DNA from 4 places in the Corynebacterium neomassiliense genome. Region 1 is predicted to be linked to each of the others. Evidence: riboswitches for the same ligand, from Rfam matches in the RefSeq annotation. Region 1 holds a riboswitch; each other region holds the start of a gene.

What was found. Region 1 has a riboswitch for thiamine pyrophosphate ahead of thiC (phosphomethylpyrimidine synthase ThiC). Riboswitches for the same ligand answer to the same signal wherever they lie in the genome.
Region 2: another riboswitch for thiamine pyrophosphate. It lies ahead of E0E18_RS04685 (TenA family protein); the one in region 1 lies ahead of thiC (phosphomethylpyrimidine synthase ThiC).
Region 3: another riboswitch for thiamine pyrophosphate. It lies ahead of E0E18_RS01610 (bifunctional hydroxymethylpyrimidine kinase/phosphomethylpyrimidine kinase); the one in region 1 lies ahead of thiC (phosphomethylpyrimidine synthase ThiC).
Region 4: another riboswitch for thiamine pyrophosphate. It lies ahead of thiO (glycine oxidase ThiO); the one in region 1 lies ahead of thiC (phosphomethylpyrimidine synthase ThiC).

Annotation. Positions count from the first base shown of each region.
Region 1 covers NZ_LR131106.1:1,895,090-1,902,649, reverse strand. Annotated here, with positions in the region: gene E0E18_RS08335 (trans-sulfuration enzyme family protein) at 39-1,250, opposite strand; TPP riboswitch at 1,362-1,471, shown strand; gene thiC (phosphomethylpyrimidine synthase ThiC) at 1,470-3,353, shown strand; gene cmtR (Cd(II)/Pb(II)-sensing metalloregulatory transcriptional regulator CmtR) at 3,347-3,724, shown strand; gene E0E18_RS08320 (heavy metal translocating P-type ATPase) at 3,721-5,853, shown strand; gene E0E18_RS08315 (1-acyl-sn-glycerol-3-phosphate acyltransferase) at 5,760-6,335, shown strand; gene E0E18_RS08310 (cold-shock protein) at 6,473-6,676, opposite strand; gene E0E18_RS08305 (aldehyde dehydrogenase family protein) at 6,921-7,560, opposite strand, start outside.
Region 2 covers NZ_LR131106.1:1,061,872-1,069,431, reverse strand. Annotated here, with positions in the region: gene rsmI (16S rRNA (cytidine(1402)-2'-O)-methyltransferase) at 1-629, shown strand, start outside; gene metG (methionine--tRNA ligase) at 648-2,534, shown strand; TPP riboswitch at 2,643-2,742, shown strand; gene E0E18_RS04685 (TenA family protein) at 2,730-3,602, shown strand; gene E0E18_RS04680 (TatD family hydrolase) at 3,613-4,449, shown strand; gene E0E18_RS04675 (resuscitation-promoting factor) at 4,556-5,713, shown strand; gene rsmA (16S rRNA (adenine(1518)-N(6)/adenine(1519)-N(6))-dimethyltransferase RsmA) at 5,829-6,821, shown strand; gene E0E18_RS04665 (4-diphosphocytidyl-2C-methyl-D-erythritol kinase) at 6,818-7,560, shown strand, end outside.
Region 3 covers NZ_LR131106.1:358,818-366,377, forward strand. Annotated here, with positions in the region: gene E0E18_RS01605 (PaaI family thioesterase) at 1-129, shown strand, start outside; gene E0E18_RS01610 (bifunctional hydroxymethylpyrimidine kinase/phosphomethylpyrimidine kinase) at 231-1,832, opposite strand; TPP riboswitch at 1,822-1,918, opposite strand; gene E0E18_RS01615 (NAD(P)/FAD-dependent oxidoreductase) at 2,096-3,523, opposite strand; gene E0E18_RS01620 (class I SAM-dependent methyltransferase) at 3,867-5,138, shown strand; gene E0E18_RS01625 (DedA family protein) at 5,151-5,864, opposite strand; gene E0E18_RS01630 (MFS transporter) at 6,111-7,481, opposite strand.
Region 4 covers NZ_LR131106.1:97,430-104,989, forward strand. Annotated here, with positions in the region: gene E0E18_RS00470 (hypothetical protein) at 1-954, opposite strand, end outside; gene E0E18_RS00475 (MFS transporter) at 1,078-2,406, shown strand; gene moeB (molybdopterin-synthase adenylyltransferase MoeB) at 2,448-3,620, opposite strand; gene E0E18_RS00485 (thiazole synthase) at 3,617-4,417, opposite strand; gene thiS (sulfur carrier protein ThiS) at 4,426-4,650, opposite strand; gene thiO (glycine oxidase ThiO) at 4,647-5,903, opposite strand; TPP riboswitch at 5,896-6,003, opposite strand; gene thiE (thiamine phosphate synthase) at 6,022-6,750, shown strand; gene E0E18_RS00505 (DUF1648 domain-containing protein) at 6,904-7,560, opposite strand, start outside.

The DNA of each region.
Region 1 (7,560 bases):
GGGACCCGGATGCGGCCGGGGAGCCTGTCGCCGGAAAACTACGCCCGGGGAAGGACGGCGTCGAGGGCGGCTGCGATGTCGGCCAGCAGATCATCGACGTTCTCCAGGCCCACCGAGAGCCGGAGATGGCCGAGGGTCCGGAAGCCCTCCGGGTACGCGGCCACTCTCGGGCCTGACGTACCGACGTGCACGATGAGGGACTCGTCATGGCCCAACGAGACCGCACTGGTGATGACCTCGAGGTTCGCCACGAACCTGTTCTGCAGGTCCGGGTCACCGTCGAGGGCGAACGCCAGCACGGCGCCGTAACCGCGTCCCCCGAACTGCCGTTCCGCCAGCTCATGCTGCGGATGGGACTCCAGTCCCGGGTAGGCGACATAGGCGATGCGGGGATCGGCCTCCAGGAACTCGGCGATCCGGGCGGCAGAGGCCACATGCTGCCTGATCCGCAGCGGCAGGGTGACCGAACCCCGCATGATCAGCCACGCATTGGTGGGCGAGATCACGCCGCCGACGTCGACCATCGCATCGGCCTTGATCCGGTCGATCAGCTCCCGGGCACCGATGACGGCGCCGCCCATGGCGTCCCCGTGCCCGTTGATGTACTTCGTCAGCGAGTGGACCACCAGGTCCGCGCCGTCGGCCAACGGCCGGTACAACGGTGGCGGGGTGAAGGTGGAGTCCACGCTCAGCAGGGCACCGGAGCGGTGGGCGATGTCCGCGACCGCCCGGATGTCGGTGACTTTCGTGGTCGGGTTGCCGATCGTCTCGACATGGATGAGCTTTGTCTCCGGGGTGACCGCCGCCTCCACCGCGGAAAGGTCGGAGGCGTCGACGAACGTGGCTCTGATCCCGTACTTCTGTGGCAGGATCTCGGCGAACAACCGCCAGGTGGCCTCATAGGTCACGTCGGCGACGACGATGTGGTCGCCGGAGCGCAGGAAGGAGAAGAACACCGAGTGCAGGGCCGCCACACCGGAGGCGAGGACGACGGCGTCCTCCCCGCCCTCGAGTACCGCGAGCTTCTTCTGCAGGGCGATCTGGTTGACACCGGAGTTGCGGGTGTACAGCGGGACTTCGGTACCGGACCAGGACACCTCCGAGGGGTCCTCCGGCAGAGCGTAGGAGTTCGCCAGGACCAGTGGTGTACGGATCGCCCCGGTACCGGGGTCGACCGAGTTGCCGGCGTGCACGCTCTGCGTCTCGAAAGACAGGGAACGGGGGTGTTTTTTGCTGGGGCGTTCTGTCATGGGGCCATGGTAGTGCCCTCCCACCTGCACGGTCCAGGTATCTGATCAGCGGGAAAACCCTGTCCGGGGTGATGTGATTTTGCTCTCCAACAGTCCTGCGTGCTACACGTTGTGTGACCACACGGGTGCCCCGGGAAAGGGGCTGAGACCGGACTGACGTGTCCGGGACCGTAGAACCTGATCCGGTTGACACCGGCGTAGGAAGTGAGGAACTCAGCCATGGCTGACACATATGTCCACAGGCAGGGCACTGCCGCTGATCCGGCGGGCACGCCGCAGTCGACGGACCCGGGGGAGAGAGCGGAGACCGGGTACGTGCCCTGCAGGGAACAGCACCCCTCCCACCGTCCCGGACTGGTGGAGGACGCCGACCACGGCATCCGCGTCCCGGTGACGGAGATCCACCTGGACCCGTCACCGGACGGCACCCCGAATGAACCCGTCCGCGTCTACCGGACCATGGGCCCCGGCAGCGTACCCGAGGAGGGTCTCGACCCGTGGCGTTCCGGATGGATCAGCGCGCGGCAGGACACGGAGACCTATGAATGCCGGGGACACCGCCTCAGCGACGACGGGCGTTCGGCGGTGCGGCGGGGCTCTCCGTCGCAGCAGTGGAAGGGGCGGGTCCCGGAGCCGCGCCGGGCGCGGCCGGGCCGCACCGTCACACAGATGCACTACGCCAGGCAGGGGATCATCACCCCGGAGATGCGGTTCGTCGCGCTGCGCGAGAACTGCGACGTCGAACTGGTCCGCTCCGAACTGGCGGCCGGCCGGGCCGTTCTCCCCGCCAACGTCAACCATCCGGAGTCGGAGCCGATGATCATCGGCCGCGCGTTCCTGGTGAAGGTCAACGCGAACATCGGAAACTCGGCGGTGACCAGTTCGATCCGTGACGAGGTCGCCAAGCTGGAGTGGGCCGCCCGGTGGGGTGCGGACACGCTCATGGACCTGTCCACCGGTGACGACATCCACACCACCAGGGAGTGGATCCTGCGCAATTCCCCGATCCCGGTGGGTACAGTGCCGGTGTACCAGGCGTTGGAGAAGGTCGGCGGGGACGCCACCGCACTGAGCTGGGAAATCTACCGGGACACGGTCATCGAGCAGTGCGAGCAGGGGGTGGACTACATGACCGTCCACGCCGGGGTGCTGGCGCGGTACGTGCCGTTGACCGCGGGCAGGGTCACCGGGATCGTCTCCCGGGGAGGTTCCGTGATGGCGGGGTGGTGTCTGGCCCACCGACGGGAGAACTTCCTGTACACGCACTTCGACGAACTGTGCGAGATCTTCGCCGCCTACGACGTCACCTTCTCCCTCGGCGACGGGCTGCGCCCGGGGTCTACCGCGGACGCCAACGACGCCGCCCAGTTCGCCGAACTTGACACTCTCGCCGAGCTCACCGGGCGCGCCCGGGACCACGATGTCCAGGTGATGGTGGAGGGTCCCGGTCATGTCCCGCTCCACATGGTCCGTGAGAATGTCGAACGGCAGCAGCGACTGTGCCAGGGCGCCCCGTTCTACACTCTCGGGCCGCTGGTCACCGACATCGCGCCGGGCTATGACCACATCACCTCGGCGATCGGTGCGACGGAGATCGCCAGGTACGGCACCGCCATGCTCTGCTACGTCACCCCGAAGGAGCATCTGGGACTGCCGGACAGGGATGACGTGAAGACCGGGGTGATCACCTACCGTATCGCCGCCCACGCGGCGGACATCGCCAAAGGTCACCCCGGTGCGCGGGTGCGCGATGACGCCCTGTCGAAGGCGCGGTTCGAGTTCCGTTGGAACGACCAGTTTGCGCTGGGTCTGGACCCGGTCACGGCCAGGGAGTTCCATGACGAGACCCTTCCGGCGGAGCCTGCGAAGAACGCCCGCTTCTGCTCGATGTGCGGGCCGAAATTCTGCTCCATGCGGATCTCGCAGGATATCCGTGACACCTACGGGGCGGGGGAGGAAGAGGCCGCTGCCGTGTGCGGGCAGCAGACCGGGGGAGGACGCCGCGGGGCCGCCGTCCCGGTCCGTCTTCCGGACCCCACGTCTCCGGGCCGGAGTGACCGTTGCCAATTGGTCAGCATGCGCTGTATAGTCAGCGAATGCTGACTATTTCTTCCCGTCTGGACGTGATGAACCGTCTGGGACGGGCCATGGCTGACCCCACGCGGTCACGGATCCTGCTGAGCCTGCTGGAACAGCCCGGATACCCGGCCCAGCTCTCACGGGACCTCGACCTGACGCGGACCAATGTCTCGAACCACCTCGCCTGCCTGCGCGGTTGCGGGATCATCGTCGCCGTCCCGGAAGGACGGCGGACCCGGTACGAGATCGCTGATCCCCACCTGAGCTCCGCCCTCAACGCACTCGTCGACGTCGTCCTCGCCGTCGACGACGGTGAGCCCGCATGCCTCAGCGACGAGTGTGACGTGCCCGGCTGCTGCGCCGACTGCACCCCCTCGGACGGGGCCCCGGCATGAGCGCGGAATGCTGCGGGGCAGACGACTGCGGTGGAGAGAAGGACACCGGAGGCCCTGCCGGTAGTGCCGGTACTGCCGGCGTCACCGGTACCGCCGGGGCGCCTGCCCCTGACGGCAACCGGCCCGCGTGGTGGAGGGACCCCGACCTGGCGCCGTCCGCGGTCAGTGCCGTTGCGCTGGTCTGCGGGTACCTTCTCGGCCACACGGACCTCACCGTGGCGTCCCAGGTACTGCAGTGGATCGCCCTGCTGGCGGGGGCGTCCACCTTCGTTCCCGGGGCACTGCGCCGACTGGTGCACGGTCACCTGGGTGTGGGACTGCTGATGACAATTGCCGCGGCAGGTGCCGTGGCCCTCGGGCACGTCGGTGAAGCAGCAGCACTGGCCTTCCTGTTCTCCCTGTCAGAGGCGCTCGAGGACCGGGCGATGGGTGGTGCGAAGGAGAAACTGCGGGCCCTGCTCGCACTGGTCCCGGACACGGTCCGTGTCGTCAGAGGGCGGACCGTGGTGACCGTACCGGCCGCGGACGTCCGCGTCGACGATGTGCTCGTCGTCGCGGCGGGCGACCGCGTGGCCACCGACGGTGTCGTGGTCGCGGGAAGGTCCGCCGTCGACACCTCCGCGGTGACGGGGGAGTCCGTCCCGGTGGGTGTCGGACCCGGTGACGAGGTCACCGCCGGCGTGGTCAACGGGCCGGCGACCCTGCGGATCCGCGCGACGGCGGACGGCCGGGACAATTCACTGACCAGGATCGTGGATCTCGTGCAGCAGGCCCACGCCAGGAAAGGTCGCAGGGCACGCCTGGCGGACACCGTCGCCCGTCCTCTGGTCCCGCTCGTCCTGGTCGTCGCCGCTCTGGTCGCGGTGGTGGGGTCCCTGGTCGGAGATCCCGGAATCTGGATCGAGAGAGCACTGGTGGTCCTGGTCGCGGCGTCCCCCTGTGCACTGGCCATCGCCGTGCCGGTGACGGTGATCAGTGCCGTCGGTGCGGCGTCCACCTTCGGGGTGGTCATCACCTCCGGGGAGGCTTTCGAGAGGTTCGGTACCGTCCGGACCGTGGCGCTGGACAAGACCGGAACCCTCACGCGGAACAGGCCCGTGGTCGTCGATGTCCGTACGGTCGAAGGATTCTCCCCGGCGGAGGTCCTCAGTCTCGCCGCCGCGGTGGAAGCCGACAGTACCCACCCGCTCGCCCCGGCGGTCACCGCCGCGGCAGGGCCGGACATCCCGGTCGCCGGTGACATCGTCGAGAACGCCGGGCTCGGCCTGACGGGCAGGGTCGGGGGCTCCCGGGTGAGGGTCGGAAACGGGCGCTGGCTCGGTTCGGGTGAGATGGCCGGGGACGCCGAGGCGATGGCAGGGGCCGGCATGACCGTGGTCGTGGTCGAGCTCGACGGGCGGGTCACGGGACTTGTCGGGGTCCGCGACGAGCTTCGGCCGGAGGCGGCCGAAACTGTCCGACTGCTGCACGCCCGCGGAATACGCACTGTGATGCTCACCGGAGACAACGAACAGACAGCCAGGGCCCTGGCAGACGAAGCGGGGATCACCGAGGTGCACGCCGGACAGCTGCCGCAGGACAAGGCGGACGCCGTGGCCGAACTGTCCGCAGAGGCGCCGACCGCCATGGTCGGTGACGGAATCAACGACGCGCCGGCTCTGGCCGGAGCCACAGTCGGCATCGCCATGGGAGCGGGAGGCTCCGCGGCCGCGATCGAATCTGCCGACATCGCCTTCACCGGCAGTGACCTCCGGCTGCTCCCGCAGGCACTGGAGCACGCCCGCCGGGGACGGCGGATCATGACCGGGAATATCGTGCTGGCGCTGGCGATCATCGTGATCCTGTTCCCGCTCGCCCTGGCCGGGGTGCTGGGACTCGCCGCGGTCGTTCTGGTCCACGAGATCGCGGAAGTGGTGGTGATCGCCAACGGACTGCGGGCGGCAGGTGACCGGCGCCGGACACGGAGACAGGACGCCGGGCACAGGGACGCCGGGCACAGGGACGCCGGGCACAGGGACGCATGTAGCATCGAAGAATGCTACGACGCCGCATTGCCACCGCATTCTGGACGCTCAGCAGGTGGAAACTTGACACTGAACCGGCGCCGGGGCGTCCCTCCGTCTTCATAGGTGCCCCGCACACCTCCAACTGGGACTTCATCCTGATGCTCGGCATCGCGTGGAAGCTGGGTCTCCGGATCCTCTGGCTGGGCAAGGACAGTCTTTTCCGCGGCTGGCGGGGACCGGTCATGCGGGCGCTGGGAGGCATACCGGTGGACCGTGAATCCCCCGGCGGTCTGGTGGACAACCTGGTTTCCAGGGTGCGCTCGGGGGAGGTGTTCGGTCTGGTGATCACGCCGGACGGGACCCGGGGACCGCACGAGTACTGGAAGTCCGGGTTCTACCGGATCGCACGCGAGACGGGACTGCCGCTCACCCTCGGCTACGTCGACCGCGACACGATGACCACAGGTCTGGGGCCGACGATCCCGCTCACCGGTGATGTCGGGTCGGACATGGACCGGATCCGGGAGTTCTACCGGGACAAGTCGGGTTTCACCCCGGAGGCGAGGGTGGAGCCCAGGTTGCGCGACGAGAACGAGTTCCGGTGACCTGCAGTAAGAGCGGTTGACCGGACCGCCGGCACCGGGTCACGGATACGGGCCGGTACCGGCCTGACCTGAGACATGGGAAACCCCGCCGCCGGATGTTCTCCGGGGGCGGGGTTTCCACTCAGTCAGGGATTCTCTTAGAGGATGGTGACGGACACGGCGGCCGGTCCCTTGTTCCCTGCTTCGGTCTCGAAGGAGACCTTCTGGTTCTCTTCCAGGCTACGGAAGCCGTTGCCCTGGATCTCCGAGTAGTGGACGAAGACGTCGCTCGAGCCGTCGTCCGGGGAGATGAAGCCGAAGCCCTTTTCGGCGTTGAACCACTTGACAGTACCGCTGATCATGCGTTTTCCTTCTTTGAAGTCAGTGGGCGGCGACTGCCGCTCACCGGGTTGACCGAATGTTCCGTAGGGAATCAGTTCGTGTCTGTAGACAACTCCCGCGAACTTGATTCCTTCCGAAACCGGATCGGACACCGGAAGGGAAAAACAACTCAGAAACTGTAACCGGGTTCAAATCTACAGGTCAGTGGCCTCCACGTCAACACTGCAGAAGAAAGGGATCCCGGCGTCGGTCCCGAACCCTGATCTAGCCCCTGCGCTGCAGCAGCCCCAGGAGACGCCGCACAGGCTCACGGGTCCCCGGATAGAGCAGGGGAAATGTGTCGGGCACAAGGGGCTTGGTGAGCACCGGCTTCATGTGCGAGAAGGTCCGGAAGGAATCCTCGCCGTGGTACGCCCCGGTTCCGCTGGCGCCGACGCCACCGAACGGCAGCGAACAGATGCCGACCTGGATCAGGCCGGCATTGTGCACGACCGCGCCGGAGGAGGTCTCCTCGTCGAAGTAACGGTGGGTGTCGGGGTCGTCACTGAACACGTAGAGCGCCAACGGCTTGTCCCAGCTGTTGACCAGCTGCACGGCCTGTTCCCGTGACTCCACCGGGACGACCGGAAGCACCGGGCCGAAGATCTCCTCCCGCAACAGGGCCCACCCTGCACCTGTGCCGACTGCGGGGGTGCTCCCGGCGTCCCCGTCGGAAAACCGGGCGGTGGGGAAGGTCACCACCGTCGGCGACATGTAGAGACTGTCGCGGTCACGCACCCCGCCGAACGCCACCTCCGGTCCGGTGCCGGACGCCCCGGCACCCTCCCCGGCCCCCTCCCCGTCGATCTCGTCCAGGCAGCCGGACAACCGGTCGAAGTGCCGGGTGTTGATGATCCGGCCGTAA
Region 2 (7,560 bases), 830 kb from region 1:
TCCTGGTGGTCACCGACGCGGGAATGCCGGCCGTCTCGGACCCCGGTTTTCCGCTGGTCCGGGCGGCGCAGGAGGCGGGTGTACCGGTGACGTGTCTGCCCGGCCCGTCCGCGGTGCCCACCGCCCTGGCCCTGTCGGGCGTCGGGGTGGGGCACTTCGCGTTCGACGGATTTGCACCGCGACGTGACGGTGACCGCCGCCGGTGGCTGGAGACCCTCCGCGACGAACGTCGGGCTGTGGCGTTCTTCGAGTCGCCGCACCGGCTGAGGAAGACCCTGGATGTCGCCGTGGAGATCCTCGGGGCGGACCGGGAGGCGGCCGTGTGCCGGGAACTGACGAAAACCCACGAGGAAGTCCTCCGCGCCCCCCTCGGTGAGCTGGCGGGCCGCGTCGCCGCCGTCGACGACGCCGCCTCCGACGGTCATGGGCCCGGGGTGCGGGGGGAGATCACCGTCGTGATCTCCGGGGCACCGGAACGGGGACCCGTGGACCCTGCCTCACTGGTGACGGTCGTGGAACAGAAGGTGGCGTCCGGGATGCGGCTGAAGGATGCCTGCCGGGAGGTGGCCGCCGGGCACGGGGCGTCCCGGCGGGAACTCTATGAGGCGGTGCTGGCCGCCCGGAGGTGATGTCTTATGCTGGGGAGCATGTCGAAACATGTCCTCACCTCCGTCGCCTGGCCGTACGCCAACGGACCCCGCCACATCGGACACGTCGCAGGCTTCGGCGTCCCCTCGGACGTGTTCGCCCGCTACCAGCGGATGCGTGGCAGTGACGTGCTGATGGTCTCAGGCACCGACGAGCACGGGACGCCCCTGCTGGTGCAGGCGGAGAAGGAAGGAGTGCCGGTCCAGGAGCTGGCAGACCGGTATAACCGCATCATCGTCGAGGATCTCGCCGGACTGGGCCTGTCCTACGACCTGTTCACCAGGACGACGACCAGGAACCACTACGCGGTCGTCCAGGAACTGTTCCGCGGGCTGAACGACAACGGGTACATGGTCAGGCAGACCACCACCGGGGCGATCGACCCCCGCACCGGCAGGACCCTTCCCGACCGTTTCATCGAGGGAACCTGTCCGATCTGCGGGGCACCCGACGCCCGCGGGGACCAGTGCGACAACTGCGGTAACCAGCTTGACCCGGTGGACCTGATCGACCCGCGCTCCAAGATCGACGGTGCGACCCCGGAATTTGTGGAGACCGAGCACTTCATGCTGGACCTTCCGGCGTTCGCCGGAGCCCTGGAAGAGTGGCTGAAGACGAGGACAGGTTGGCGTCCCAACGTCCTGAAGTTCTCCCTCAACCTGCTCAAGGACATGCGTCCCCGGGCGATGAGCCGAGACATTGACTGGGGAGTGCCGGTGCCGATCGAGGGCTGGCAGGACAACAGTGCCAAGAAGTTGTACGTGTGGTTCGACGCCGTCGTCGGCTACCTGTCCGCTTCGATCGAGTGGGCGTGGCGCACCGGAGACCCGGAGGCGTGGAAGAAGTGGTGGAGCGATCCCGAGGCCCTGTCCTACTACTTCATGGGCAAGGACAACATCACCTTCCACTCCCAGATCTGGCCTGCCGAGCTGCTCGGATATGCGGGCAAGGGTGACAAGGGCGGCGAGCCCGGTGAACTGGGGGTGCTCAACCTCCCCACCGAAGTCGTCTCCTCCGAGTTCCTGACCATGTCGGGGTCGAAGTTCTCCTCCTCCAAGGGAGTGGTGATCTACGTCCGTGACTTCCTCCGGGAGTTCGGACCGGACGCGCTGCGCTATTTCATCGCCGTCGCCGGGCCGGAGAACATGGACACCGACTTCACCTGGGACGAGTTCGTCCGCAGGGTGAACACCGAGCTGGCAAACGAGTGGGGCAACCTGGTCAGCCGTACCGTGTCGATGGCGGTGAAGAACTTCGGGGAGATCCCGACCCCGGGCGAGTTCACTGACGCGGACCGCGACCTGCTCGACGACGCGGCAGCGGCCTTCGACGTGGTCGGCGACAACATCGCCCATTCGCGGTTCAAGGCGGGCATTGCCGAGGCCATGCGCATAGTAGGCCGGGCCAACGGCTACCTTGCCGCGCAGGAGCCCTGGAAGCTGGCGAAGGATGACGACAGTCGCGAGCGGCTGGCCACGGTCCTGTACACGGCCCTTCAGGTTATCGCTGACGCCAATACACTGCTCACCCCCTACCTCCCCTTCTCCGCACAGCAGGTCTTCGAGACCCTGGGCGGTACCGGGGTCTGGGCGGCGCAGCCGAAGGTGGTCGAGGTCACCGACGATTCACCTCTCACCCCTGTGGGGGTCGGACTGCCCGAGGCAGGACGCGCCTACCCGGTGATCATGGGTGACTACACCGACCAGCAGGCCACCTGGGCACGCACGGACCTCACCCCGGGTACACCACTGGTGAAGCCGGTCCCGCTGTTCACCCGCCTCGACCCCGAGCTGGGGGTCACAGGCCCGGAGTGGGCGCGCATCAGCCCCGACGAGACCGCGGAAGAGGTCGCTGAAGGGGCCCCTGAGCAGGACACCGACAAGTAGACCGGGCCGACCGGGGTAGTCGCCGGTGACCGCACCGGTGACGCTGAAGGGGTAGGGGACGGCGGGGGTGCCCCGGGCCCGGGTGCCACCGGCATGACGGTATCCTCGACCGGTGACACGGGGTGTCCGGGACAGGCCCGGGCTGAGATGAGACCCGTCGAACCTGACCGGGTTCACACCCGCGGAGGAATTGTCATGGCAGATCACAGACCAGTTCATGCTGCAGAAGACACGTCGGCCGGGCGGGCCGCCACACCGGAACCGGACAGGCCGGGCAGCGGTGTCGGGGGAGGCACCAGGTTCAGCGACGTACTGAGGGCGGAGAACCGAACTACCTGGGAGACCGCGGTCACCCATCCGTTCGTGACCTCCCTGTTCGCCGGAACACTGCCGGACCGGGACCTGGCCGCCTATCTTGTCCAGGACTACCGTTTCGCTGACGGGTTCATGGCCCTGATCGGCGCGGCAGTAGCCACGGCGGACAACTACCCGTCCCGTCACCGTTTCGCCCGTTTCATCGGGGAGGTCGCGGGGGACGAGGACACGTACTTCCGGGAGGCGGTCGAGGAGCTCTCAGAGAGCTCGGCAGAGAGTTCGGCAGAGAGCTGGGCAGAGAACTCGGCAGGGTACTCTGCAGGTTCCGCGGACGGTGACGGTGTCCCGGACACGGAGGCCACCACCGGATTCAGGCAGCTCTTCGCGGACGCCGCGGCCTCAGGCAGCTACCCGGCCGTCATCGCGGTGATCCTGGTGTGCGAATGGCTGTACCTCGACTGGGCGACGCGCCCGGAGAACCGCGCGTACGGGACCGGTCCGGACGGATACCCTGCCAGGCCCGTCCACGCGGAATGGGTACGGCTGCACGACTACCCGGACTTCCATGAACTGGTCGCTTTCCTGCGCTCGGAGATGGACCGTGTCGGTGACCGGACACCGGAGGACGCCCGCAGTGCCAGAGAGTTCTTCGCCCGCACAGTGGACCTGGAGCTGCAGTTCTTCGACGGGCATGCGGACCGGGACCCCGGGCACGGGGGACACACCCGGGGGACGGGGAGGCCGCCCCGGTAGTCTGGGCCGCATGTCGAAGAAGCGTCCTTCCCCGGTCCCTCCTCAGCCGCTTCCCGAGCTCTTTGACGCGCACACGCACCTGGCGTCCTGCGGTGCGGTGACGGCGGCGCAGGTCAGGGAATTCATGGACAGGGCGTCGGCGGTCGGCGTCGGGCAGGTGTGCACGGTCGGCGACGACCTGGCGGAATCGGTCCTCGCACTGGAGGCGGCACACTCAGATGACAGGGTCTTCGCCGCCTGCGCGATCCACCCGACCCGGGCCCGGGAGCTTTTCACTGACGGAGTGCAGGAGAAGCTGAGGGAGCTGGTGTCGGACCCGCGGTGTGTCGCGGTGGGGGAGACGGGACTGGACACGTACTGGATCCGGCATGAACCGGAGCGCACCGCACCTCTGGACGTGCAGGTGGAGGCACTGCGCTGGCACATGGATCTGGCGGTGCAGAGCGGCCGGCCGCTGATGGTCCACAACCGGGAGGCTGACAGAGAACTCATGGACGTGCTCTCCGATGCTCCGGAAGGCCTGAAGGTCATGCTGCACTGCTTCTCCTCTCCGCTGGACATGGCACGGCGGGCGCTGGACCGTGGCTGCTGGCTCAGCTTCAGCGGCAACGTGACCTTCCGGAGAAACAGTGAACTGCGGGAGGTGGCGGCGTACTGTCCGGACGACCGCCTGCTCGTGGAGACCGATGCACCGTTCATGACACCCGAACCGTTCAGGGGTGCGCGTAACGAACCGGCGTACGTCGGCTACACCGCCAGATGTGTCGCCGAGGTGAGAAATGTGACTCCTGAGGCGCTCGGGGCGCAGGTGACGTCCAACGCCCGGGAACTGTACGACCTGGTGTGACCTGCGCTTCAGAAATCGGAAAAACACGTCCGAAAACTTTGCCGGATCGGGATTGTTACCGTATCGTGATCTGAGTCCAACATCACCGACGGAGGAAGATCACCGAGTGTCCCCGAAGAACAAGTCGACGCTGCACCGCATCAACCACACCAGTTCCGTCCCGTTGCGCGTCGCCACCGGCGGTATGCTCGCCACCCTCGTGGTCGGCGGTGCCGTCGTCGCCACCAACCACAAGGATGTCACCCTCGACGTCAACGGCCGGATCATCAAGGCCAGCACCGTCTCCGGTGACGTCCGGGAGATCCTGGACTCCGAGAAGGTCCGGTACTCCGACGCAGACCTCATCACCCCCGGGCTCGGGGAGTCCGTCTCCGACGGCTCGCGTGTCACCGTCCGCTCCGCACGGCAGGTCGCCCTTGTCGTCGACGGCCAGTCTAAGACCGTCGCGACAACCTCCACCACAGTCTCCGACCTGCTCAACGAGCTCGGCTATTCCGGAACGGCGACCACCGCCGGAGCGTCAGGAATTCCGCTCGACGGCATGGAACTGACCATCACCTCCCCGAAGAGCTTCACCCTCAACGACGGCAATCCCTGGGAGGCTCCCGCCCGCCTCACCATGGCCGCCCGCACCGTGGCCGACGTTCTCGAGATGAGGGGAACCCCGCTCGGCAAGGACGACGTTGTCACCCCGTCCGCGGACACTCCGGTGACCGAGGGAATGCACATCGACGTATCCCGGTTCACCTCCGAAGAGGTCACCGAGGAACAGCCGGTCGAACCTGCCGTGAGGGTCGAGGAGGACCCGGAGCTCGACCAGGGCACCGAACAGGTCATCTCCGAGGGCACCGTCGGCTCCGCCCGGGTCACCGTCAGAATCCAGAAGCTCAACGGTGTCGAGACGGCCCGGGATGTCCTCAGGAGTGAGGAGATCACCCCGGCTTCCGAGCGGGTCGTCCGTCGCGGTACCCGCGTCGCGCCCGTGGCGTCCTCGGCCTCCGCCCCGTCCGTCGCCGGTGGTTCAGTCTGGGACAGCCTGGCCCAGTGCGAGGCGGGCGGGAACTGGGCCACCAACACCGGCAACGGCTTCTCCGGCGGACTGCAGTTCACCCCGTCCACCTGGGCTGCCTACGGTGGAACCGCGTACGCCCCCGAAGCGCACATGGCCACCCGGGAGCAGCAGATCGCTGTGGCTGAGAAGGTCCAGGCGTCCCAGGGCTGGGGAGCATGGCCCGCCTGCACCTCCAAGCTCGGAATCGGATAGCATCCCGCGGGGCCGGGGCCGGAAGCCCCGGGATCGCGGGGGGAAGGACGCGACAGCGCAACAGCGCAGCACCGCCGGTGGCCGGGGAACTGCCGCGGGGCTGTATCCTCGAGCTGTGACGGACAGTGAAGACAAGAGCACGGCCGGCCCCGGGGGCGTCCGGCTGCTGGGCCCCGGCGAAATCAGGAGCCTGGCCGCAGAACTCGGCATCACCCCGACGAAGAAGCTGGGCCAGAACTTCGTCCTTGACCCGAACACCGTGCGTCGGATCGTCTCGGCGGCTGAACTGGGACCCGGAGATCACGTCATCGAGGTCGGCCCGGGGCTCGGGTCACTCACCCTGGCACTGCTCGACCGGGTCGGAGACGTCACTGCCGTGGAAATCGACCGGCGCCTGGCGGACAGGCTCCCGCGCACTGTCTCTGAGCACGCCCCGCACCGGGAGACCGACGTGACCGTACTCAGCGCCGACGCTCTGACCCTCACCGCCCCGGACCTCGACCGTGCCGGTGTCCACCCTCCGACCGCCCTGGTCGCCAACCTGCCCTACAACGTCTCCGTACCTGTTCTGCTCCACCTGCTGTCCGAGTTCCCCTCGATCCGCAGAGTCCTCGTGATGGTCCAGGCTGAGGTCGCCGAGAGACTGGCCGCCGCCCCCGGGTCGAAGATCTACGGCGTCCCCAGTGTCAAGGCAGGTTTCCACGGGGCGGTCACCCGGGCGGGCACCGTCGGCAGGAACGTCTTCTGGCCCGCCCCGAAAATCGACTCGGGACTGGTCAGGATCGACCGGTGGACCGACGGTGACCGACCCTGGCAGAACGTCCTCACCACACTGTCACCTCCGGACCGGCAGGCACTCCAGGGTGAGGTCTTCGCTCTCACGGACGCAGCCTTCCTGCAGCGGCGCAAGACGCTCCGCGCGGCTCTGGCCGGCTATTTCGGATCACCGCAGTCGGCAGAGGAAGTCCTCACCGCCGCCGGAATCGACCCACGTCAGCGCGGTGAGAAACTCGGGACAGTCGATTTCGTGACCCTGGCGGTCGCCTCGCTGGCGGCACGGTCAGGTGGCGACGGCGACACCCCGACGACCCTGCGGGACCGGCAGTGAACACGGCAGCCGGCGGGCCCGCAGACACCTCACCGTGGCAGGCGTCCGCCACCGCGCAGGGAGCAGTGTGCCTGTTCACCAGCATCGGGGAACCGCAGAGCTCCGGCACCAGGGAAATAGTCACGGTCACCCAGTCGCTCGACCTGACTGAGACCGTCACAGTCACCGCGACCGGGACAGTCCCCCCGGACCGGACCGGCCGGTCCACCGGTCCGGTCATCTCGGTCACCGTGGTCGACCGGGCGCGGGGCACGGTCCGGTCCCACGATCCGGAGCAGCCGGACGACCCTTCTGTCGGCCCCGTGGTCCGGGCGGTGACCGTCATTGTCGACCGCTACCGGAAGCTCGCACCGGACTCTCTGCTGCCGCAGTTGGAGATCCGGATCGGCCGGGAGATACCCGCAGGCGTTCTGGCCTGCGCCGACGCTGATGCCGCGGCCACACTGGCGGCGATGCGTGACATCCTCCACGGCAGGGACGCCGTCGACCACGGACTCGCCCCGGTCCCCGGGCCCGACGACAGTGAGCTCAGAAGCCTGGCGTCCCTGGTCGGCCCCGGCGTCCCTGCACGTTTCATCGGTGGGACGGTACTGGACAAGGGAAGCGGCCCGGTTCCGGTGATGACCCGGGGCGTACGTCACTGGGCATTCGCCACCGACGACAGGTCCCTGGCCGCGGAGCCCCTGTCCGTGGAGAAGCTCGTCGCCGGACTGGACAGCCTGAGGGAGGCTGCGAACCG
Region 3 (7,560 bases), 1.5 Mb from region 1:
CGTTCGACCGCGCACGCGGTACACACCGGCCGGACGAGCCAGTTGTGGAGGATCGACCATGTCAACGCCACGAGCGGGAAACTGCTGGCGACCACGGAGCTGCGGACTGTCGTCGCACCGCGCAGGTGAGACCGGGTGGTGGGAGGACACCGAGCCCGGGTGAGTCAGATGCGGGGGTGAACCGTGTCCGGGGGTGGCTGACAGCCCCCGGGGGGGGACTGCTGCGACGTTCAGTGTCGGCGGGAAGCCTGGTCGAAGAACTCCAGTTCCCACCTGGAGGCGTCGAGGTAGGCGACGGCAGCCTCGGCCCGCGCTGCGGGACCGGCGTCCTCGAACGCCTTCTCCACCAGTGCCACAGCCTGTCGGACGCTGTCGGTGAAGTCGCTGCCGGAGTAGGTCTCCAGCCATGCCGAATAAGGGTTGTCCGCAGGTGAGTTGGCCGCGAGTTCCAGCCCGACCTCGGCGTACAACCAGTAGCAGGGCAGCACTGCGGCGGCGCCGACGACATGGTCACGGGTCCTGACACACCGCATGAGATGCGAGGTGTACGCCCCGGTCACGGGAGAGGGCAGGGCGGGGGCGCTGTCCCCGTTCCAGTTGCGGTGCAGTTCGGCCTCTTCCTCGAGACACTCCGCCGCGCCCTTCACCCAGAACAGTGCGGACTCCTGGTCCGGGGCGGACGCCGCCAATGAAGCCAGGGCGGGGGAGTACAGGGACAGGTAGACGGCGTCCTGCGCCAGGTAGAAGGAGAAGTCGTCCCGGTCCAGCGTCCCGCTGCCGAGATCGGTGATGAAGGGAAGGTCCGTGACGGACCTGTGGATGTGCGCCGACGCGTTCCACAGGGCCGCCGTCCACGGACCTGCAGCCGGAATACGCGGGGGTTTCCGGGTGGTGCCTGCACCGTCGAACTGGCCGGACAACAGATCCCCGGGCTTTTCCAGGGCTGCCGGCATATCCGGGACATGGTGCCAGGGGGTGGTGTCTGCGGCGGCGGCGAGCCGGCGCGACCGGTGGGTGTGGTCGACAGGGCCGTTTCCGGTGCCGACATGCAGGTCGTCGGCGTAGCGGATCGCCTCGGTCAGCCACCGGGTCGCCCAGGACAGTGCGGCTGCCACGGACTCTCCGGCGGCGAGGCGGGTGGTCAGGGCGGAGGACAGGGAACATCCGGTGCCGTGGGTGTTGTGGGTGGCGATGCGTGCCACCGGGACAGTGTGGACTTCACCGTCAGGGAAGACGACGGCGTTGTCCGCTCCACCGCCTGTCAGATGTCCGCCCTTGACTATCACGGTGGTACCGAGTTCAGCGGCGAGGTGGCGTCCCTGGTCCACGGCCTCCGGAAGCGTCGTGGCCTGCCCGGTCCCTGACAGCACCGCGAGCTCGGCGAGATTCGGTGTGATCACGTCCGCGAGGCGGCACAGTCCGACAAGAGCCTTCTCCCCGTCCGGGGTGAGCAGACGGTCACCACTGGTGGCCACCATCACAGGATCGACGACGAGCACCGGGACGGGGTGGGCACGCAGGTAGTCGGTGACCGTACGGGTGATCTCCGCGGTGCCGAGCATCCCCACCTTCACCGCGTCCACACGGACGTCGTCGAAGACGGCGTCCAGCTGGTCGGTGAGGAAGCCGGTGTCGGGGGTGTGGATGCTGCGTACCCCGTGGGTGTTCTGCGCCACCAGGGCGGTGACCACCGTCATCGCGAAGCCACCCGCTTCGCAGATGGCCTTGATGTCCGCCTGTACACCCGCACCGCCGGTGGGGTCGGTGCCTGCGACAGACAGGACCCTGGGGACGGAACCCTGCAGGGGGAGGACCGGGCGTGAAGATGTCATCTGACATTCCCTTCGCTAGTACGAACTAGAGCAGGTTCGACGGGTGTGATCTCAGCGTCATGGGCGACGCACCCCGTGTCACGGTGGACCATCCTACCCTGCAGGGCCTCCACCGGCGGCGGACACTCACGCCGTCCGGACCGGCTCCCCCCACCGGACGGTCGCGTTCCCGGCACGGCAGAAAAACCGGTGCCGTGGTCGTCGGGGACGACCACGGCACCGGGGCAGCTCAGACGGTCACGGGCACCGCCGGGCAGGGAATGTCAGTCGGTGGTGGGCCGGATGTCGCGGCCCTCCCCGACCTTGAGGTTGTCGCGGACCATGACGGAACGGATACCCTGCTCGTCCTCGAGTTCGCGCAGCCGACGCAGGATGTTGCGGCCGTGAAGCTGCTGGCGGGTCGCCACCAGGTTCCACCGGTTGGGCGACAGCGAGTTCAGCCCCCAGCTGTAGGCGGCGACGAAACGGTTACGGAAACCGACCAGGAACATCATGTGGACGGCGAGCCACATGAGCCAGCCCGGGAAGCCGGTGATCTCCCGGTCACCGATCTTCACCACGGCGTAGAACCGCGAGACGATGGCCATGGTGCCCTTGTCGTGGTAGCTGAACGCGGGACGGGAGGTGCGGCCTTCCTCGACCTCACCGCGGATGACGTCAGCGACGAACTGGCCACCCTGGATGGCGACCTGGGCCAGACCGGGCAGACGGTCGTGGCTCATCATGTCACCGACGACGAAGATCTCCTTGTGACCTTCGATGGTGAGGTCGTCACCGACGGGGACGCGGCCTGCACGGTCGGCGTCCACCCCGTCGATCTGCTCGGTGACCATCCTGCCCAGCGGGCTGGCGGCGACACCTGCGGACCAGATCTTGCAGTAGGAGCCGACAGTGGTCTCCTTCTCGGTCTTCATGCTCTTCCACGTCACGCCCTCGGCGTCGACGTTGGTGACCAGGGAGTCGGTGACGACCTCGACACCGAGCTTCTCCAGCTTCTTCTGGGCCTTCTTGCCGAGATTCTTGCCGAAGGGGGGCAGAACCTGGGGCGAACCGTCGACGAGGAGGATACGTGCAGAGTCGGTGTCGATGTCCCGGAACTCGTTGCGGAGGGTCCGGTGGGCCATTTCCGCGACCTGGCCGGCGAGCTCCACGCCGGTCGGACCGGCGCCGACGATGACGAAGGTCAGCAGGCGACGCTTCTCCTCGGGATCGGTGGTGATCTCCGCGCGCTCGAAGGCGCCGGTGATCCGCGCCCGGATCTCGAGTGCGTCGTCGATGCTCTTCATGCCCGGGGCGAACTCCGCGAAGTGGTCGTTGCCGAAGTAGGACTGTCCGGCACCGGCGGCGAGGATGAGCGAATCGTACTGGAGGACGACCTCACGGCCGCCCAGGTCACCGGTGACGGTCCGTGCGTCGACGTCGATCTCACGGACCTCGGCCTTGACGACCCGGGTGTTCTTCTGCTTCCGCAGGATCTGGCGGATGGTCGGGGCGATCTCACCCGAGGACAGCACGCCGGTGGCCACCTGGTAGAGCAGCGGCTGGAAAAGGTGGTGGTTGGTGCGGTCGATGATGGTCACGTCGACATCGGCGTCCGCGAGCCTCTTGGCGGCGAACAGTCCGCCGAAACCGGCTCCGACTATGACGACGTGGTGGCGACCGCCGGCGGGGCGGGTCGGGGTGGATGCCATGGAATCAGTCTCCTCGCTTTTCGGGGACGGTGACTGCGCCGGTGTGGGGTGCGGCCGGACGTCCCCGGAATTCTTGGTCGGTTGCACACCTGTCCGGGCGGTCCGATGACGCGGTACACGTCCCCTGCCGGCCGGTCTGACGGCAACCTCGGTTGTTATGCGACTAGTGTAGTGGTTTGTTCTGAGGTGTTCAGGGCGTGGGTACGTCTCCGGAGCCGGCCACGTCCGCTGATGTCCGTTTGGTGCCTCCCGCCCTGTCAAGGGGTGGGGGAAACCACCCCTGTTGTGCGAGAGATCACCCCGTCAGTGCCCCCGGTGGTGCCGACACTGAAAGGAGTTGCCGGTGTCCGAGGGTTTCATCGACCCCGAGCGGTGGCCGGATCTCGTGCGCCGGCCGGAGGCACCGTTGCTCGGCTCACGGGCCGCCCGTATCAGGGAACGTCTCGAAGAGCTCACCCGTGAACACGGTGTGTCCCTGGCCGGCGACGGTCACCCCAGGTTCCTCGTACATGACGGGCTCGTGCTCGACCGGATGGTCGCCGACGGGTGGCTCGGACTGGCCGAGGGGTACATGGCGGAGGAATGGGACGCCGAACCACTCCCCGAGGTACTGCAGGTACTGATGTCACGCCCTCTCGAAACCGGTCTGGGGGGTTTCCTGTCACGCAGGAGCAGACGTGACTTCGGGCACGTCGTCAACGGTGAGATCCCGGACGCCCTCGTCGAGCTCTACGCGGGCGGCACCCGGGCGACGGGGTCGGCACTGTTCGCCTCCGGCACCAGGACCTCCGCGACGCGGCTGGTCTCCCAGCACGGCAGGCAGACCCCGGTGGTGGTGACCTGGATGGACGCCCCCGAGGAGGTGGACCGCGCAGACCTCGATCCGGCCCAGGTCAACCGGATCAACCTGATGCTGGACGTCGCCCGGGTAGGGGCCGGGGACCGGGTTCTCGAGCTCCCCGGCAGCGGGGGCGCCCTGCCGGTGCTGGCAGCCCGGCGCGGAGCCAGTGCCGACGTGCTGACCTCGGACGCCGACCATGCCGAAGTCGTCAGGTCACGTGCCCACGCCGCGGGAGTCGGCGGTGCCGTGCGTGTGGAGACGGTGAGGGGGACGGTGCCGTCTCCGCGGCAGTGGTCGGGCAGCTATGACGCCGTGTTCAGCGTGGAACGGATGGAGACCCTGGGGGACAGGGGGTCAGAGGCTTTCCTCGCCGCCGTGCACCGGATGCTCACGCCGCAGGGCACGGCGGTGGTCCAGTCGTTGACGACCGCGGCGGACCAGGTGATTCCCGGAGACGTCGTGGACAGGAGCCTCGACGTGATGAGGGCCTACGTGTGGCCGGCGCTGCAGTATCCCCGGGTGGAGCGGGTCATTGAGCAGGCCAACCGTGTCGGCCTGGAGCTGGTGCGGGAGATCCATCTCGGCTCCCATGCGGCGCTGACCCTGGGACTGTGGCGGGAGGCTTTCGCTTCGCGGGAGCGTCAGGCTGCTGCGGCCGGGTTCGATCCGGTCTACCGGCGGCTGTGGAACTACCAGCTGGCCCTTCACGAGGCTCTGATCGGTTCCGGTGCCCTGGACTGTGTCCAGTACGTTCTGCGCCGCGCCGGGGCGTGACATGACAGAGGGTCAGACCGCGTTTCTGCCGGTGATGTCGTCTGTGGAGTCCCCGGCGTCCGTGCCGGTCGCCGTGTCGGTTTCTGTACCGTCCTGCGCTGCGAGGGTCTCCCGTATCCGGTCCTGCTCCCGGCGGGAGTGTGTCCGGAGCCGGACAACTTTGACGACCACCGGGACGAGCACCACACACACTCCCGCGATAATGATGAGGTCGAGGTAGTCCCGGATGAACGGGACGCCGCCGAGCAGGTAGCCGAGACAGGTGATACCCGCTCCCCAGATCACACAGCCGAGGACGGACCAGAAGGTGAAGGCCAGGCGGGGCATCCCCGCGATTCCCGCGACCAGGGGGTTGAGGGTCCGGACCACGGCGATGAACCTGGCGAACAGGACGGTCACCGCCCCGTACCTGTCGAAGAACCCCTCAGTCCTGGCGACGGCCTCCGGGCCTATCCAGTTGAGCACCCGGGACTGCAGTGCCGCTGGCCCGTAGCGGCGTCCCAGGGAGTACCCGAGCTGGTCGCCGAGTGCCGCGGCCAGCGGAATTCCGGTGCACAGGGCCCACAGCGGGGCGAAGGCGTTGTCGGAGGCGGCCATGATCCCGGCGGTGAACAGGAGGGTGTCGCCGGGGAAGATGAAACCGATGAGGACGCCGGTCTCCATGAAGATCACGAGCAGGACCCCTGCGAGTCCGAACGTGGTCAACAGGCTGTCGACATCGAACATACGGCGGTGACCTCACTCGGTAGGCGGGTTCGGGAGGGTGACGGACGCCGTGGGCGGCAGCGTGATCCGCGACCTGTGGTCCGGCACCTTCCGTCAGCTAAACGTGACCCAGAATAGGCCAACGGCCCCGGGGCTGCTGCCCCGGGGCCGTTGAGTCTGCCTCTGGAGGCTGCCGGGGGAGTTGAGGCCCGCCGATGTGTTAGAGCGGTCAGGAGGCCCGGACGGTGAGAGACCGGACGGTGAGGGTCAGATGCTGTAGAGGTCGATGTCGCGTGTCTCCCGCATGATTCGGATCGCCACCAGCGAGATGAGGGTAACGATCGCCAGGTACATGCCGACGGCCCAGGGACCGTAGTTGGTGGCCAGTGCCACGGCGATGAACGGTGCGACTGCGGCGCCGAGGATGGAGGAGAGGTTGTAGGCGATGCCCGAGCCCGTGTAGCGGACATTAGTGGGGAACATTTCCGGCAGGACCGCTGACATGGGACCGAAGATCAGTCCCATGAGGAACATGCCGATGGACAGGAAGACGCCCGCGGTGAGCTCGGTGGCGGTGTCCGGGTCGAGGAAGAGCTGGAAGGCGCAGCTGTAGACCAGGATGATGACGGAAGCCACAGTGAGGAACTTACGACGACCGACGGTATCGGCCAGGTGCCCGGCGATCGGGATCCCGACGACGAAGAAGCAGGCGGAGATCAGCTGGATGACGAGGAAGTGCTCGTACTCGATGCCCAGTCCGGCGCCCTTGTCACGGTCACCGATGCCGAAGGAGAGGAACCACGTCGTCACGATGTAGAAGAGCGTGTAGGTGGAGACCATCACGAAGGTGCCGAGGATGACCTCTTTCCAGGCGACCCGGAAGACCTCTGCGGTGGGGACCTTGACGTCCTCGCCCTTGTCGAGGGTCTCCTGGAAGACCGGGGTCTCGTCGAGCTTGAAACGGACCCACAGGCCGATGGCGACCATGACAGCGGAGCAGAGGAAGGGCACGCGCCATCCCCATGCCAGGAAGTCACCTTCGACGTCACCGTCGGTGTGGTTCATGATGGTCACCAGCAGCAGGAAGAGACCGTTGGCGAGCAGGAAGCCGAACGGGGCACCGAGCTGGGGCCACATGGCGGCCCGGGCACGCTTACCTTCCTCGGCGTTCTCGGTGGCCAGCAGGGCGGCCCCCGACCACTCTCCTCCGAGGCCGATGCCCTGACAGAAACGCAGGAGCGCCAGCATGGCGGGTGCCCACAGGCCGACCTGGTCGTAGGTGGGCAGGCATCCGATGATGAACGTGGCTATGCCCATGGTCAGCAGGGCACCGATGAGGGTGGCCTTGCGGCCGATCCGGTCGCCGAAGTGTCCGAAGAGTATGGATCCGAGGGGACGGGCGACGAAGGCGAGTCCGAAGGTCGCCAGTGACGCCAGGAGGCCCACGGTGGCGTTGTCGGTCTTGGGGAAGAACAGGTGCGGGAAAACCACGACGGCCGCGGTGGCGTAGGCGTAGAAGTCGTAGAACTCGATGGTGGTGCCGATGGTGGACGCGATGATCACGCGGCCGCGGCTGTTGCCGTTGACCCGGGGAGGGGTCTGTGGAGACGGCGGTTTCTGCTGGAGGGTGTCGGTCATTGTCTGCTCGGGCAATTCTGTCGGTTGTCAGGTGTCTCTCCGTCGCATTCCCACATCATGGAACGACAGAGTCAATGGA
Region 4 (7,560 bases), 1.8 Mb from region 1:
GGTGAGGCTGAACGCCAGCGCCTGCTCCGGCGACCAGTCGTCCCGGACCAGTCGGCACACGGCCCAGGACAGGGCGACCAGCACGGTGACCACCGTGGCGACTGTGGCGACCGTCGTCATCGTCGCAGCACCGGGGCCGGTGATCTCGAAACTCTTGGACGCCGCGTAGCTGATACTCCACCGCAGGTCACTGTCGGCGGCGAATGACGCTGCGACCATGACCGGGGTGGCCACCAGCGACTCGATCTGCAGGCCCCTGTCGGACTGGTAGTCCAAGGGGGACAGCAGCACGTCCACCCCTGCCACCATGCCCGTGACAGCCGCCACCACCACCAGTGAGCCCAGGAACCAGAAGACCCGCACCCACGTCGACCGTCGCCGCGCTCCGCCGACCAGTGCCGCACCGAGGACTCCGGGCCACAGTTTCATCATGGTGGCGACGGCCAGGACAACAGTCGCAGCCCGTCGGGCCACCGGCGTGCGCGCGAAGAGCAGCGCAGCGAACACCGCGACGGCCACAGAGGGGAACAGGTCGAGCCGTGACAGTATGATAGGCCCCGACAGGCCGACGAAACCCACCCAGAACCAGGCGGCTCTCAGCCCCCTCCCGCGCTCGACATGAACGAGCCAGCCGGTGAACAGTGCGGAAGTGAGGACACAGAGCGCCATGAACCACCGGACGTAGGCGTCCTCGTCACCGGGGAACAGTGCCACGAGACGGGCGGGGAGCGTGCCGAGGACCGGATACTCGGTCATCGCACCCTCGGCTGTTCCCAGTGCGCCCGAGCGGTAGTACTTGATGTCACCGGTGGACGTGTCGAAGCGGTCGATCCACACCAGAGGGATCGCGTGCGCGAACACCCACGCCAGCCAGAGCACCGGGCGTCGGTGGTGTACCGGGGCGTCCGCGTCCGCCGAAGCGCCGGGCCGGGAATCGGATCTGAGTCGGGTCACGGACCCTGATGGTATCCGCCCCTGGCCCGGGACCGGGTTCCGACACCACCGTGGGGCGGGTGATTTCCATTCCTTCCGTCCCCGGGAGGCGATGCGGTTGTCCCGGGTCTAAGCTGGCTACACGTGCAAGTATCCGCATCCGCCGCAACACCGAACGACCGCCTGACCGGTCGGGCCCTGACCGTCTGGTCTGCGGGCATCCTCGCCTACATCCTGGCGATCACAGGACGCACCTCACTCGGGGTCGCCGGTGTGGAGGCCATGGACCACTTCGGCATCTCGGCGTCCCGGCTGGCGGTCTTCTCCTCGGTGCAGGTGGGCGTCTACGCCCTCGCCCAGATACCCACCGGCATGCTCATCGACCGACTGGGGCCACGCCGGATGCTCGTCGTCGGCGCGCTGATGATGGGCGTCGGTCAGGTCCTTCTGGGCGCCACCGGGTCCTACCCGGTGGCGATTCTCGCCCGGGTGATCATCGGTTCCGCCGACGCCACCGCATTCCTGTCCGTGATGCGGATCCTTCCGGCGTGGATACCCATGCGACGGACGCCTCTGTTCACCCAGCTCACCGGAAGCCTCGGCTACATCGGTCAGTTCATCTCGGCGGTGCCGTTCACCGCTCTGCTCCACGCCCACGGCTGGGAGGTCTCGTTCGTGAGCCTGGGCGCCACCAGCGTCCTTGTCGCTGTCCTGGTCCGGGTGGCGGTACGTGACACCCCGACGCAGCGGGACGGGTCCGTTACTTCGGCGGCGGAGACGGGGAGGCGGGACGGCAACGGTCCCGGCATCGCGGGAGTGCTCTCGTTCGTGTTGCGCCAGCCCGCCTGCTGGCTCGGCTTCTTCATCCACTTCACCCTCATGAGCCAGATCGTCTTCACTCTGCTGTGGGGTAAGCCGCTCATGACCCTCGGCATGGGACTGTCGGACGCCCAGGCCTCTGCGGTGCTGGTGATCAACATGGTGGTCAGTGTGCTGGTCGGCCCGCTGGCGGGGATCATCTCCGCCCGCTCAGGTCGGCGACGGCCCTTCGTCGCGCTGGGGGCCACTGTTGTCGTGGCACTGAGCTGGGTCGTGTTCTTTCTTCCCGACGCCCCCCGAGGGTTCGCCGCGGTGATCGCGATGAACATCATCCTGCCCGCCATGGGCCCGGTGGCGAACTTCGGTTTCGACACTGTCCGTGAGGAAATTGACCGGCGGTTCACCGCCACTGCGACGGGACTGTCGAACATGGGGGGGTTCGTCGCCGCGATGGTCGCGTCCCAGGCGGTCGGTTTCATTCTCGACGCCTCCTCCGACAGCGGAGACTACACCTGGGATGATTTCAGGTACGCCTGGTTCGTCGCCGTGGGGGCGGTGTGGGTCGTCGGCGTCCTCGGACTCCTCGTCAGCAGGCGGGCCATGACCCGCTGGAGGGCGGGCAGGGACGCTCAGACAGTGACTGTGCGGCAGTGACTGGGCGGCGGTGACTGTGCGGCGGTGACTGGGCGGCAACCTCAGTACGTCGGAAGCTCCGGGTGGAGGTCGTGGACCCAGGCGAGAATTCCCCCGTCAAGGTGGGAGGCGTTCTCCTCCCTTGCGGCGAAGTAGGGTGCCGTTGCGTCCATGGCCTGCCCGGACCGGCCTCCGGACTTGCAGTAGAACACCACGTCCCTGCCACGCGCCCGGTCAGGAAGGGCGTCGACACCCCGTTTCATCAGGTCAGCCAGGGGGACGGCCACGGCACCGGGAATACTGACGATGTCGCGCTCCCAGGGTTCCCGGACGTCGACGAGGGCAGCTCCGGTGTCCAGCACCTCTCCCAGTTCTGCCGGGCGTACGGTCGGATGCGGCGCGGCCGCGCAGACTGCGGCAGTGCCGTCGTCCACGGCGGTGACAGGGGGCGCCGCAGGGTCGGGGAGGATCTTCAGCTCGCGGAAGGTCATTGCGAGTCCGTCGTGGATGAGCAGTCGTCCGTAGAGCGGCGTGCCGGTTCCGGTGACCAGCTTCACCGCCTCCGTGACCATCAGTGCACCCACCGTCCCCGGCAGCGAGCCGACGACCCCGCCGGCGGCGCAGCTGGGTACCTCACCGGGAGCAGGAGTGTCGGGGTGCAGGTCCCGGTAGCTGATGCCGTCATGGTCAGGACCGTTCCAGAACACAGACAGCCTGCCGTCGAACCTGAGGATCGAACCCCACACGCACGGGGTGTCGGTGAGTGTGCAGGCGTCCGAGACGACGTAGCGGGTCGCGAAGTTGTCCGCCCCGTCCATGACCAGGTCGTAGGCCCCGATGATGTCCACGGCGTTGTCTGCGGTCAGTCGGGTGTGGTGCTGTTCCACGGTGACGCGGGGGTTGACCCGTGCGACGGCGTCCGCGGCGGACTCCACTTTGGCTCGGCCGATGTCCGGGGTGCCGTGGACGACCTGACGTTGCAGGTTCGACACGTCGACCGTGTCGTCGTCGATGACCCCTATCGTCCCCACCCCGGCGGCGGCCAGGTAGAGCAGGGCAGGGGATCCCAGACCCCCGGCCCCGGTGACGAGCACCCGCGCATTCTTCAGACGACGCTGTCCCTCGGGACCGATCTGGGTGAGGGTGAGGTGACGGGCGTACCGGACGAGCTCGTCCCGGGTGAGCTCGGGGGCAGGGTCGACCAACGGTGCGAACGGCAGGGACTTCGGGTTCACAGTGCCTCGTCCTCCCTGCCGCTCCCGGTGTCGATGCGGCCGTCCATGGGAGAGGACGCCAGGGCGCCGTCGGCCCATGACCGTCTCGGGATTCTGCCGGCGTTGCGGGCCAGGCGTCCGGCCTCCACCGCGAGTTTCATCGCGGTGGCCATCGATGCGGGATCCTGTGCGCGGGTGACGGCGCTGGCGAGCAGCACACCGTCGCAGCCGAGTTCCATGGCCAGCGCGGCGTCCGAGGCGGTGCCCACTCCCGCGTCGAGGATGACGGGCACGTTCGCACGTGCACAGATGAGTTCGATGTTGTGGGGGTTGAGAATGCCCAGCCCGGTACCGATCGGAGCTCCCAGCGGCATGACCGCCACTGCTCCGGCCGATTCCAGTGAGCGGGCGACGGCCGGATCGTCGGAGGTGTAGGCGTACACCTCGAACCCGTCCGCGGTGAGCTGCTCGGTGGCGTCCACCAGTTCGATGACGTCGGGCAGGAGGGTGCGGTCGTCGGAGAGGATCTCGAGTTTCACCCGGTCAGTGCCGAGGGCCTCACGGCCCAGCCGGGCGGTGAGCAACGCGTCCCGTGCCGTGTAGCAGCCGGCGGTGTTCGGCAGGACATCGATCCCCAGCTTGTTGAGCAGGCCGAACAGTGAGGTTCCGGTGGTGGGGTTGAACCGTCGGAGTGCGACGGTGGTGAGCTCGGTGCCGGAGGCGACGAGGGCGTCCTCGAGTACGGTCATCGACGTCGCACCCCCGGTACCCATGATGAGTCTGGATTCGAGGGTGGTGGTTCCGATGGTCAGTGACATGTGGCTGTCTAGCCTCCCTGCATGGCGGTGATGATCTCGACTTCCGCGCCGGCCGCCGGCACGGTGGTGGACCAGCGGCTGCGTGGTACGACGGCAGCGTCGACGGCGACGGCGACGCCCAGCTGGTCGGATTCCGGGTCGTGCCCGGTGATGTCGGCGACGATGTCGGCGACAGTGGTTCCGTCGGCCCACCGGCGGTCGTGGCCGTTGACGGAGATGGTCAGGGCGGTCATGGTGCTGTCCTTTCCCGGGGTGTCCGGTGTCCGTTCGACGGGTCCCCGGATGCAGAGTCCACAACTGCAGGGTCTGCAGTTCTCCGGGGGTCGGTGGCGGCGAGTATTCCGGCGTCCTGTTCAGTCGGTGCGGTTCCGAGTACCAGGCCTGCGGCGAGGTGGCCGCCGAGCGGGGCGAGCAGGATCCCGTGGCGTGAGTACCCGGTGGAGATGACCAGACCGTCGACGCCGTCGAGGCGGCCGATGTAGGGCAGGTCGTCCGGGGTGCCAGGGCGTGCCCTGGCGAGGATTTCGGTGAGTTCGAGGTCAGCTGCCCCGGGGACGAGGACCTGTGCGTCCCGCAGCAGCTGGTAGGCGCCTTCGAGGACGACCCCGTCGAAACTGTCCTCTCGCTCGGTCGCTCCGATGACGATCTCACCGTCGGTGCGAGGGACCAGGTAGACGGGTCGTCCGTCGACCATGCCCCGTACCGTACGTTCCAGCAGGGGAGGACGCCCCGGACGCAACCGGGCACGGAGAATGTCCCCGTGCACCGGCCGGAGTTTCACACAGTCGGCCTCCGGCAGTCCTCCGACCGTGGCGAGGGACACGCCCGGGCACAGCAACGTGGTCCCGGCGGTGATGACGGTACCGTCGTCGAGGCGCACCCCGGTGACAGCGCCGGTGGCGTCCTCACCGGCGCGCAGCACCTCGACTGCCCGCCGTCTCAGGAGGATGAACGGCGGCCCCCCGGCGGCGGCGGACGTCTCCAACGCCTCGATGAGCGAGGGGACCAGGCGGCGGGGGTTGATCTGGTGGTCCCCGGAGACGAGGAACGCCCCCGATATCGTCGGTGACAGTGCCGGTTCCAGGCTCCTGGCCTGGCGGGTGGTGATGCGCTCCACTGTCATTCCGGCGGCCCGCTGGACTTCGGCGAGGTCGGAGAAATAGTCCCTGTCACCAGGGTGTGCACCGATGTCGAGGGTGGGGGTGTCCCGGAAGCCGACATCGTGCCCGAGCAGGTCGGTGAGTTCCGCGACGAGCGGGGGGTACATGGCGGCCGACGTGGTCATCAGGGTGCGCATCGTCGTGTGCTGGTACATCACCTCGCTCACCGCGGCGATCATGCCCGCGGCGGCGCGGCTGGCGCCCATACCGGGTTCAGGGTCCACGACCGTGACCGCCTGGCCTGCCTTGTGCAGGTTCCAGGCGGCGGTGAGACCGGCGACCCCGGCTCCCACGATGACGGTGTCCGGTCCCGTGGATGTGTCCATCAGCTTCCTTTCCTCCGGCGGCATGATCCGCGTCAGGTGTGGACGGTCGACCGGTGCTCCGGTCCTCTCAGCCCCTGCAGGGGCTCCCGTAGTTCGCCTACGGCTACTATTCCACCACATGAGCCTCTCCCGATTCAGCGCCACCCCCGACCGTGACCTGCGTTCCCGACGCCTCGACCAGCTGCGGTCCGCGTCGTTGTACCTGTGCACCCCGGCGAGGGCGGGGCGAGGCGATCTGAGGGACTTCCTGCATGCCGCCTACGACGGGGGTGTGGACATCGTGCAGCTGCGCGACAAGTCCATCGACACCTGCGACGAGATCGCCGCCCTGGAGGTCCTGGCTTCGGTGGCGGAGGAACACGGGAAGATGTTCGCGGTCAATGATCGGGCGGACATCGCCGCCCTGGTGGGGGCGGATGTCTTCCATGTCGGCCAGGACGATCTGACTATCGCACAGGTGCGGTCGCTCCTGGGCCCGGACGTGGTGGTGGGACTGTCCACCCACTCGCTGCCGCAGGCACGCGCCGCGATGGAGGACGCCGAGCTCGACTACTTCTGCACCGGGCCGCTCTGGGAGACCCCGACGAAGCCGGGGCGGGCGGCGACGGGGCTGTCACTGGTGACGGAGACCGCGCAGATGCTGGCTTCGGCCCCGGACCAGTGGCAGCGGGACAAGGTGTGGTTCACGATCGGCGGGGTGAATGCGCAGACACTGCCGGAGGTGCAGGCGGCGGCCGGGGCGGGGGCGGGGGGGCACCCGGTGCGCGCCGTGGGGGTGCGTCCGCTGACTGAGGCCGCCGATCCGCGGGCCGCGGCGGTGGAGCTCAAGGCGACGCTGGGGTGGTGAGCGCTGCAGGGGTCGCGCCGGGTGCCTGCTGCCCGTCCGACCCTGCAGGAACCGCGGCCTTCCCCTCGCTGCCAGTAGTACCGGGACGCGGAAATCAGGTACCTGACTTCCGCCTCCCGGCACTACTGGCGACAGTGATGGGGGACAGGCCGGCTACCGCGGTTGAGTGATTCCCCGGACCGGGACGCCGTAGTGCTTCAGGGTGGACAGTGCGCGGTCGGCGTCTGAACAGGTGACGTCGACGACCCGACGGTTGGTGCGGGTGATCCGGACTCCTGGACCACCGGAGGTGATGAGACCGGTGCCGTTCCCGTTGTGGCGCCAGCCCCAGCCACCCCACTCCATGGGGTTGATTGTGACTGCCTCGGCGTGGGAGATCTCATCGAGGGGAATCTGCTTGTTCGGGATGCCCAGGGCACTGCGGTAGCTGAAGCCACGGCTATCGATGCGCAGCCGCCAGGTGCAACTGGTGAGCATGGCCAGCGCGATGAGGGTGATGAGGACCAGCATCGACCACAGGGGAATTCCGGAGAGGACGCACGCCAGGATCGACACTCCGGTGACCGCGTACAGGAAGGCCTGGACCCACGGGCTCATGGACTCGGTGCGGAACCAGACGACTGATGCGGTGGTGGGCACTCCGAGGTCAGGTACGGAGGTGGCGTCGTCGGGACCCGGGGCGGTGCGAGGGACGGGACGGACCAGCAGAGCCAGCCCCAGTGCGATGACCAGTGGCAGGACAATCGTCCAGACCAGTGTGGTGCTGCTGAGGGAGGCTTCGGCAGGGTCATCGATTCCACGCTGATCCAT